DNA from 2 places in the Anaerotruncus sp. 1XD42-93 genome. Region 1 is predicted to be linked to the other one. Evidence: predicted binding sites of a transcription regulator. Region 1 holds the regulator's gene; the other holds the start of a gene.

What was found. The regulator HrcA, encoded in region 1, represses chaperone genes, less so after heat shock. The targets are predictions, from matches to a motif close to TGTTAGCACTCNNNNNNNNNGAGTGCTAACA.
Region 2: the regulator HrcA is predicted to act here: its motif matches at 2,279-2,309, upstream of htpG (molecular chaperone HtpG).

What each region holds. Positions count from the first base shown of each region.
Region 1 covers NZ_QZEG01000004.1:11,808-17,175, reverse strand. Annotated here, with positions in the region: gene dnaK (molecular chaperone DnaK) at 1-1,698, opposite strand, end outside; gene grpE (nucleotide exchange factor GrpE) at 1,758-2,327, opposite strand; gene hrcA (heat-inducible transcriptional repressor HrcA) at 2,376-3,407, opposite strand; gene D5269_RS02480 (HPr family phosphocarrier protein) at 3,674-3,892, shown strand; gene D5269_RS02475 (hypothetical protein) at 4,026-4,451, opposite strand; gene D5269_RS18845 (hypothetical protein) at 4,583-4,711, opposite strand; gene D5269_RS02470 (phosphoenolpyruvate carboxykinase (GTP)) at 4,712-5,368, opposite strand, start outside.
Region 2 covers NZ_QZEG01000037.1:19,562-24,929, reverse strand. Annotated here, with positions in the region: gene htpG (molecular chaperone HtpG) at 337-2,235, opposite strand; gene D5269_RS12405 (DUF4097 family beta strand repeat-containing protein) at 2,359-3,264, opposite strand; gene D5269_RS12400 (DUF1700 domain-containing protein) at 3,261-3,842, opposite strand; gene D5269_RS12395 (PadR family transcriptional regulator) at 3,829-4,155, opposite strand; gene D5269_RS12390 (sodium:alanine symporter family protein) at 4,589-5,368, shown strand, end outside.

The sequences.
Region 1 (5,368 bases):
GAAATCCTTCTGGAGATCCTCCTGTTTGGACTTGATTTCGTCGGTGTTGGTGCCCTTGAGCGCCTCTTTGAGCGCGTCGATCTTGGACTGTACCTTTGCTTTCTCATCCGCCGACACCTTGTCGCCGAGGTCGGTCAGCGTTTTTTCACACTGGAATACCATGTTGTCAGCCGCGTTGCGGGCGTCAATCTCCTCGCGGCGCTTTTTATCCTCTTCGGCAAACATCTCCGCATCCTTGACTGCCTTGTCGATATCCTCTTTGGACATGTTGGTCGAAGCGGTGATCGTGACGTTCTGCTCCTTGCCGGTGCCGAGGTCCTTCGCGGTGACATGGACAATGCCGTTCGCGTCGATGTCGAAGGTCACTTCAATCTGCGGCACGCCGCGGGGAGCCGCCGGAATACCGTCCAGACGGAACATGCCGATCTGCTTGTTGTCGCGCGCCATCTCGCGCTCGCCCTGCAGGACGTTGATCTCAACCGAGGTCTGCCCATCCGCAGCGGTCGAGAAGATCTGGCTCTTCTTGGTCGGGATGGTGGTGTTGCGCTCGATGATCTTGGTGCAGACGCCGCCGAGGGTCTCGAGGCCGAGGGAGAGCGGGGTGACATCGAGAAGCAGGAGGCCCTTGACATCGCCGCCAAGCACGCCGCCCTGGATCGCGGCACCGATCGAAACGCACTCATCCGGGTTGATCCCCTTGAACGGTTCCTTACCACAGAACGCCTTGACCGCCTCCTGTACCGCCGGGATTCGGGTGGAACCGCCCACCAGCAGGACCTTGTTGAGGTCGGAAACCTTCAGCCCAGAATCCGCCATCGCCTTACGGACCGGGACCATCGTCCGCTCGACGAGATCGGCGGTCAGCTCGTTGAACTTTGCGCGGGAGATGGTCACATCGAGATGCTTCGGACCAGTTGCGTCGGCGGTGATGAACGGCAGGTTGACATTCGCGGTTGTCATGCCGGAGAGCTCAATCTTGGCTTTCTCCGCCGCCTCTTTCAGGCGCTGCATAGCCATCTTATCGTTGCGCAGGTCGATGCCGTTTTCCCGCTTGAACTCGTCCGCGAGGTAGTTGATGACCCGCTCGTCAAAGTCGTCGCCGCCCAGACGGGTGTCGCCGTTGGTCGCGAGAACCTCCTGTACACCGTCGCCCATCTCGATGATCGAAACATCGAAGGTACCGCCGCCGAGGTCGTAGACCATGATCTTCTGATCCTCTTCCTTGTCAACGCCATATGCCAGCGCTGCCGCGGTCGGCTCGTTGATGATGCGTTTGACATCCAGCCCAGCGATCTTGCCCGCGTCCTTGGTCGCCTGACGCTGTGCATCCGAGAAGTATGCCGGGACGGTGATGACCGCTTCGGTGACCTTTTCGCCGAGATAGGCTTCCGCGTCGTCGCGGAGCTTTTGCAGGACCATTGCGGAGATCTCCTGCGGGGTGTAGCTCTTGCCGTCGATGGAGACCTTATAATCGGTGCCCATATGGCGTTTGATCGAGGAGATGGTGCGGTCCGGGTTGGTGATCGCCTGACGTTTTGCGACCTGCCCGACCATCCGCTCGCCGGTTTTGGAGAACGCGACAACCGAAGGGGTTGTCCGCGCGCCCTCAGCGTTTGCGATGACGACCGGCTCGCCGGCCTCGATGACGGATACACAGCTATTTGTTGTACCTAAGTCGATACCAATGATTTTTCCCATGATTCAGTCCTCCATTTATTTCGAAATAATAATCTGCAACATTTAGAATCTGTCCCTGTTCAGTTTGCAACCTTGACCATTGCGTGACGGACCACCCGGTCGCCGATCCGGTAACCCTTCTGGAACACCTCGACGATGCTGTTTTCAGCAAACGATTCGTCCTCAATATGCATCACCGCATTGTGGCATTCCGGGTCAAACTGCTCACCCGGTGCGCCAAACTCCTCGACGCCCATCTTGGCCAGCACATCCTTGAAGTTCTGGAGGATCATCTCGACCCCCTTTTTGAACTCCTCGTCCGCACAGGGGGCAGAGAGGGCGCGGTCGAAGGTATCCAGGATCGGGACAAACTGCGCCACCGCCGCCGCAGTTGCCTGCGGGTAGATGGCCTCCTTTTCCTTCTGGCTGCGTTTGCGGAAGTTGTCGTACTCCGCCATCGTACGCAGAAGCCGGTCGTTGAGTTCGTCCACCTTTTCCTGCAACAGTTGGGGTTCGGTCTTTTCGGGCTTCGGCTCCTCCGGTTTGGGCTCCCCCGTCGGCTCCGGCTGCGCTTTCTGCGCTTCCTCCTGGTCCAAAACAGTCTGTTCCTGCTCCGGGTCCAGCTTTTCGTGTTTGTTTTCCTGGGACAATCTGCTCGCTTCCTTTCCGGACGGTTTTGTCTCTATCCAAATGATGGATCAGTTCTCCTGTTCAAACGTCTCCGCCAATAATTTACCTAGTGTCTGCGAAAAATATTCCAGATGTGGGATCAATTTTGCATAGTCCATCCGCACCGGCCCGATCACCCCGATCGCACCCGAATTCTGCTCCCCAATCCGGTATTTGGTAACCACCACCGAGGTATCGGTCAGTTCGCTCTGGTTGTTCTCCTTGCCGATCGTGATGAACACCGCGTCACTTTTGGAGCCGATCACACCAAGCAGCTGTTCGCGGTTTGCCATCGCGCTTAACAGGTCCCGGGCAATGTCCGCCAGCTCCTTGTAGTTGAGCAGGTTTGCGCCGCCCGAGGTGTAGAACTGCCCGTCGTTGATCTCCCGGCAAAGCTCATAGATGGTGGCAAGCACCGGGATAAAGAGCTGGGAGTAATCCCCGAGCGTGACCGAGATCGAGTTGATATACCACTGGGAGATGTCGTTAACCGACCTGCCGACCAGCCGCCCGTTGGCAAACTGGTTGAGGAACTCGACGATCTCGCCAGTCACCCGGAAATCGACCCGGCAGACCTTGTTCTTGATGACCCCATTGGTGGCGATCACCAGGACAACAACCGTCCGCGTGCCCGCCGGGACGATCTCCACCCGCTTGACCAGAACGGTCTTTGGGGTGATGGTCGTTGAGACGGTCGCGCAGTTGGTGTAGTCCGCGAGCGCCTGCGCCGCATCCTCAAGGAGCTTGTCGGGATCAGGATCGCGCACATTGAAAAGTGCGTCGATCTCCCGGCGCTCCTCCTCCGAAAGCGGCTTGCAGTGCATCAGCTGGTCAACATATACCCGGTAGCCAAGGTGGGAGGGAACCCGCCCCGCCGAGGTATGGGGCTGTTCCAGAAGGCCCATCTCGAAAAGGGCCGCCATATCGTTGCGGATCGTAGCGGACGATACCGAAAAACCGAGCTGCTGCGCCAGTATTTTCGAGCTGACCGGCTCGCCGGTGTCGATATATGTCTCTACAATCGCAGTCAGAATCTTCAGTTTTCGAATATCCAGCTTCATCGCTGTCACCTTTCCATCAGGCTTTAGCACTCATGTAAATTGATTGCTAACAACTATAATGTACCATATTTTTTGCAGAAGTCAATACCCTTCACGAAATGTTTACATATTTTTTAGCAGTCAATTATATCGAGTGCTAATTATAGTGAATATGTATAAACAAAAAAAATCAAATTGTATATATTGACTTTTAGAAAAATTTGTAGTTTAATAGAGGCGTAGGAAAGAAAGCAAGCAAAACCCTTTTTGAAAGGAGAGTTTTATCCATGGTAAAAGAGATTGTGCTCCATTCCGCAGAAGACCTGCGCCAGTTCATGTATCTGGCGATGCAGTCTGTGGAGGACATCGGTGTGCACACAGTCGAAGGGAAAATCGCGGACGCGAAGTCGATCCTCGGGCTGATGGCGCTCGACTATAACAAACCGGTCCGGGTCGTGACCGAGGACCCCCATTTCCTGAAACAGATCGACCGTTGGGCGGAATAAGTGGGGACAGTGCCCGGTCCAGGATTCTGACCGGGCAACCCGAAACCCAATACACAGTCAGGCGCACCCACAGGCCACACCGACCTGTTGGATGCGCCTGTTTCATTTTGCATTCCATAGTCAGCAAGCACGCTTATGGATCTGCCCTGAAAAAATGGACAAACAGGTAGCAGTAAAAGGCCCAGTTGCAGAGCAGGACAGGAAGCTGATTCGGCCTTGAAATCTGGAAGTCCAGCGGCAGCGGAGAAAGAGCGTTCCAGAGCGCCGCGGAGAGAAACGCCAGCAGCAGGGCCGTCAGGGCCAACCGGCTCTTTCGGAAAGACCGAACCTTTGCAACCGCTAAAAACAGGTATCCAAATCGGAAGAGGAGCGGGGAAACGAGGTGCATCATACCGATCATCTGAAAGGACAGGGAGGTTGTGAATGCAGACAGTTGGATTCGGCTCTGATAAAGCTCGGCAAGAGGCAAAAAGAGGAGCAGGATCAGAAAAGGCAGCTCTATAAGCCGATTCCCCTGCCGGCTGGTACTTTCTCCAATCTTTACTTTTTGGATATGCATAAGGATTGTCCCCTTTCTCAAAGAGGCGCCCCATGAGCTGCCGGCTGACATCTGTGCCGCCAGGCAGCGGGCCCCTGTAGATTTTCCCAACAGTCAAAACAGGCGGCCGCAACAGCGGCCGCCTGTTCCATTCAATGCTGGCGCGGATTGAGAACCAATACTGCCATAACCCCGTAGACCACCGAAATCGCCGCTGCCGCAGCAACCAGCGCAATCGCAGTGACCCCGCGCCACGGGTTTGCACGATACACCCGCATCATTTATTTGTTCAGGTTGGCTTCCAGATTTGCCAACTCAGCCTCGAGCTCCTTGGGCAGCTTGTCGCCAAACTTCGCGTAGAACTCGTGGATGCCCTTTGCTTCCTCTTTCCAGAGGTCTTTGTCGACATTCAGCAGGCCCTTGAGGGTATCGAGATCAATGTCAAGCCCTTCGGTGTCGATATCCTCCGGCTTCGGCTCGTAGCCGATCGGGGTCTCCACTGCATCGGCCTTGCCTTCGCAGCGGTCAACGATCCAGTTGAGCACACGCATGTTGTCGCCAAATCCCGGCCAGATGAAGTGACCCTCATCATCGGTGCGGAACCAGTTGACGTTAAAGATCTTCGGCGCTTTGTCACCCAGTTTTTTACCCATCTCGAGCCAGTGTGCAAAATAGTCGCCCATATGGTAGCCGCAGAACGGCAGCATTGCCATCGGGTCGCGGCGGACAACGCCGACCGCACCAGCCGCGGCAGCGGTGGTCTCGGAAGCCATTGTCGAGCCTACAAACACACCATGCTGCCAGTCACGGGACTGGTAGACCAGCGGAGCGGTCTTGGCGCGGCGTCCGCCGAAGATGATCGCGGAAACCGGCACGCCCTGCGGATTTGCAAACTCAGAGGAGATGCAGGGGCAGTTGACCGCCGGTGCGGTGAAACG
Region 2 (5,368 bases), on a different contig from region 1:
TCAAAATATAAACTGGAACGAAACGAAAACCAATTTGGATGAACCATACATTGCTATTGCGCTGTTGCCCTTTTGGGGAATACCTGAAATCCGCTGCCCAACTTCCAATACTTATAAAATATTTTAAAAACAATTATTTTTTTAAAAACATCAGGCGCAGGGTAGCCACAATCCCACGTACCCATGTATTAAGATACCACAAAATATGCAGTTCCTGCAAGCAGTCGACACAGATTCTTTGCAGCAAATGATAAAAAAGGTGATATTCCACAAAAAGAGGGCCGACAAATAGTCCACTTTTATCCCAGGGACCATCTGCCGACCCAAAATATCCTGTTATTCTTTGGACATCAGGTCACAAACTGCATTAGAAAATGCAACCGGATCTTCGAGCGACATCCCCTCAATCAACACTGCCTGTGCATAAAGCAGACCCGCATATGCCTTCACCCTATCCTTATCCTCGGCATAGAGCTTCTGGAGGGTTGTAAACACCGGGTGGGACGGGTTCAGCTCCAGGACACGATCTGCCTTGACCTGTCCTTCCGACCCGGGCATCGAGTTGAGTACCTTCTCCATCTCAAGGGTGATCTCCCCGCCGCTGCTCAGGCAGACCGGATGGGACTTGAGCCGGTCCGAAACCCGGACCTCCTTCACCTTACCGTCGAGCGACTCCCTGAGGAAGTCAAGCAGCTCTTTGTTGTCCTCATTCTGCTTTTTGGTCTCCTCTTTCTCCTGCTCGCTCTCCAGCCCGAGATCACTGTCTGAAACCGAGCGAAACTCCTTGCCGCCAAATTCCCGCAACATCTTGAGCGCAAACTCGTCCACATCATCGGTCAAGTAGAGGATTTCAAAGCCGTTGTCCTTGATCCGCTCGGTCTGGGGCAGGCGGTCGATTCTTTCCACTGTTTCGCCGCAGGCATAATAGATGTACTTCTGTCCCTCGCCCATCCGGTCGGTATACTCGGAGAGTGAAACCAGCTTTTTCTCCTTGCTCGAACAGAAGAGCAGAAGGTCGGAAAGCAGGTCCTTCTTCGCGCCGAACTCGTTATAGACGCCATATTTGAGCTGCAGACCAAAATTTTTGAACAGTTCCTCGTATTTTTCCCGCTCATTGTTAAGCATCGTGAGCAGTTCGGAGTGGATTTTCTTTTCCAGACGCCCCGCAATGATCTTGAGCTGGCGGTCGTGCTGGAGCATCTCACGGGAGATGTTGAGGCTCAGGTCCTGCGAATCGACCAAACCCTTCACAAAGCTGAAACAGTCAGGCAGCAGGTCCGCGCACTTCTCCATAATCAGCACGCCGGAGGCATAGAGCTGGAGCCCTTTTTCATACTCGCGGCTGTAGTAGTTATAAGGCGCGCGGGCCGGGATGAACAGCAGTGCGTTATAGGTCGCTGCGCCCTCGGTGCTGCTGTGGATCACCCGCACCGGGTCCTGATAATCAAAGAATTTGTCCTTATAGAAATTGTTGTAATCCTCATCGGTGACCTCGGATTTGCTCTTCTTCCAAATCGGCACCATGCTGTTAAGCGTCTCGTTCACCGTATACTGTTCATACTCGGGCTTGTCCTCCGGGCTGCCCTCCTTGACGCGGGTTGCAGGCATATCCATCCGAATCGGGTAGCGGATATAGTCGGAGTATTTTTTCACGATGCCCGAAATCCGATGCGGCTCGAGAAACTCGTCATAGCTCTCCTCGCCCTCGTTCTCCTTGATGACCAGCGTAATCTCGGTGCCATGCCCTTCCTTCTCACATTCCTCGATCGTGTAGCCATCCGCGCCGTACGACTGCCAGCGGAACGCCTGTTCCGAACCAAACGGCTTGCTCACCACGGTGACACAGGATGCGACCATAAACGCCGAATAAAACCCGACGCCGAACTGCCCGATTACGTCGATCTCATCGTTTTTCTCGTTCTCCTGCTTGAACGCCAGCGAACCACTCTTGGCAATGGTGCCGAGATTGCTCTCCAGCTCCTCAGCGGTCATGCCGCAGCCGTTGTCGGTGATCTTCAGGGTGCGGGCGTCCTTGTCCACCGCGAGGCTGATCGCGAAATCCGCGCGGGAGAGGCCGGTCGTACCGTCCGACAGCGAATGGTAATAGAGCTTGTCGATCGCGTCGGACGCGTTGGAGATCAGCTCGCGCAGGAAGATTTCCCGATGGGTGTAGATCGAGTTGATCATCAGGTCGAGCAGGCGTTTGGATTCCGCCTGAAACTGCTTTGTCTGCATAAAACAATCCATCCTTTATTCTCAATGTTTAAAAAAACAAAATAGTTAGCACTCATTTATTCCGAGTGCTAACTATACTATAATACAACCTGTTGAGAAAATCAAGTATAATTTGTGAACAAATTACCGGAATGTAATCACAGCCTCCCCGCTCATTGCCGAAATTTCGATCCGGTTGGGCTTGCCGGGTTGGCTCTGCTCCTCGCCGCCTGACCCGTCGATGATCTTCACCCGTGACAGCCCCTCCCACGAAGCCGCCTGTTCAATCTCATAGTCCTGCCGCTGCCCGTCAATTTCAAATATCACATCCCCGGACATCGAGGTGATGCTCGTTTTCCCGAGCGGTTTCCCCACAAACTTCAGGTCCCCGTCAACCGCATCGCAGGACAGCTCTGACGTTGTCACCCGCAGCAGGTTCAAATCGCTGGAAACCCCTGCAATCTCGGCATACCCGAGGTTCGAGTCCTCCACGTCGGCCCTCCCGCTGACCGTATTAAATTCAAAGGAATCGAACCGGCAGTTTTTCAGATGCAGGTCTCCCGAAACAGACGCATGGGAAAACTTCCCCGCCTCCAGCTTCTCTGCATTCATATCCCCATCGACCACCGAAAAAACAGCCTGTTCGAGCGCGGCGCCCTGCGGCAGATAGACGGTCACTTTCCCTTCCCAGTCCATCTTCTGGTTTGTAACGGCACCCATGAAATCTTTGAACCCGGTCTTTCTATCTTTTTCTTTCAGCTTCAGCTCTCCGCCCGACACAGACCACGATGTCCTGGCCGCGCTGCCGCGCCCTTTCCCCTTCAGGTCGGCTTTCAGCCCGTAGTGGTCGGAATAGACAACCTCAATATCCGCCGTTATCACCGCGATGTCGATCTCCTGGAACGCTTCCAGGTTCTGTTCATCAATATGGAACGTCTCGGAAACTGCGCGAACGTCCATCCCCAGCAGGAGCCCCGCCAGTGTAAAAACGCCGCCCATCACCACCAGCGCACAGCACATGCTCCAAAATACTTTTACCGACTTTTTCATTTGTCAGACCTCCGTTTCATCCATTTTGCCGTCAGGCGGGAAATCCCGACTACCGCCATACGTGCCAGCCAGCAGGCCACCCAGAGGATTGCCGCGCCGAAACCCAGCGCAATCATCCCCCTGCCCACATAATAAAGCGTGCTGGCCGGGTCGGATACAAGGCTCGTCATCCCCACGACCGCGGAAAATATACCCACTGCCGCAGCCACCAGCCCGGCGGCCCCCAACCCAAGGAGAATCCCAAGCACCGAGACAATAACCGCGAAAAATACAGCCAGGATCGCGATCCCAACCGGCAGGGCGATTGGCGACGCAAGGACGATCAGCACCACCCAGCCGATGGTCCCCATTCCTTTTTTGCTGTCCGGCTGGTTTTCGAGCTGTTTGAACGCAAACTCCCGGATGATCTTGCCCGCTACCTCGGACGGAGAACCCAGCTCCTCGATCACCTCCTGTTCGTTTTCCGGACCGGCATCGTCAAAGTAGCCTTGATAATAGGCGATTGCATCCTCTGCATCGCTCTGCGGCAGCCGTTTGAGTTTGGTACGCAGCTGAAACATAAATTCATTCCTGGTCATCCCCGATACCCCCTAAAAGCAGTTTGTCCACGCCCTCCTGGAATGTTTCCCATTCCGAAACATACCGCGCCAATCGTTCCCTGCCAATGTCGGTCAGGCGGTAGTATCGCCTGTTCCGCCCATTGAACGGTTCATCATAAACGGTCAGCGCACCGTCCTTTTGCAGCCTGCGCAAAACCGGATAGAGCGTCGACTCCGAAACCTCGACAACCGATTTGACTGTCTGGGTCAGGACATAGCCGTAAGCATCTCCCCGGTTGAGCGTTGCAAGTACGCAGGCGTCGAGCAATGCCGAGCCAAGCTGAAAAACCATGCAACCACTCCTATAAATAATATTATACAATGTATATCATTGTCTTTACCCATATTATATGATGTATAATATAGTTTGTCAAGTAGTTTATGAAAAAGAAAACAACGCACATTTCACTTTGAATTGATATGGGATTTTCTGCTGTGCCGATTGCCGATTAGCCGTATAGCCAATAAAAAATGACATGACTATCTCCATTCTCTGCATATAAATAGCCTATCATCCTATCATCAGAAACGCTGAAAAGAATCATCGTCAGCCTGCGACAGTACGATCGCAGAGGGTTGCTTAACAGCGGTAGGAACTTCCGTAGGAATGCGCCGCCCCCTTCACCCACCGTATCACAGAGCGCTCGAACTCGTTTCCAAGCGCCTTTCCGATTGACTTTCCGGGAGGTGGATGGTATGATTCTGATATCGAAGGAGACTGGTTAATGGAGGGATTTTTTCGGACACTTACTGACCTGAACAGCCTGTTGAGCGGCCTTGTCTGGGGGCCGGCGATGGTCGGGTTTATGCTGCTGGTTGGGATTTATTTCACCGTCGGCACCGGTTTTTTTCAGATACGGCATTTTGGATTGCTGCTGCGGGAAACGCTTGTCGCAATTTTTCTCGACCAAGAGGTGCATGACAAGCGGGACCCTCACTCGATTTCACAATTTCAAGCGCTTTCGACCGCGCTTGCCGGGACGCTCGGCACCGGAAACATTGTCGGGGTCGCAACCGCGATCGCCGCAGGCGGCGTGGGATCTATCTTCTGGATGTGGGTTTCCGCATTCTTTGGAATGATGACCAAATACGCCGAAAACGTCCTCGGAAACCACTACCGCTACCGGGATGAACGAGGTGCCTGGGTCGGCGGTCCAATGGTCTATATCGAGCGTGGATTGGGCTGCCGATGGCTGGCTGTGTTGTTCGCACTCTTCTGTATGTTCGCTGCCTTTGGAATCGGAAATATGACTCAAGCCAATTCGATCGCTGGTGCACTCGAGTCCGCTTTACGGATCGCTCCCCTTTCGACCGGCATCGTTGTCGCCCTGCTCTGTGGACTGGTCGTACTCGGCGGGATCAAACGGATCGCATCGGTTGCCGAACGGTGCGTCCCGCTGATGGCAGTTGTATACACCGCGGGCGCAGCGGCGATTCTCTGGCTGCATCGAGACCGGCTTCCCGATGCATTCTCCGCAATCTTTCAGGAGGCATTTAGCCTGCGG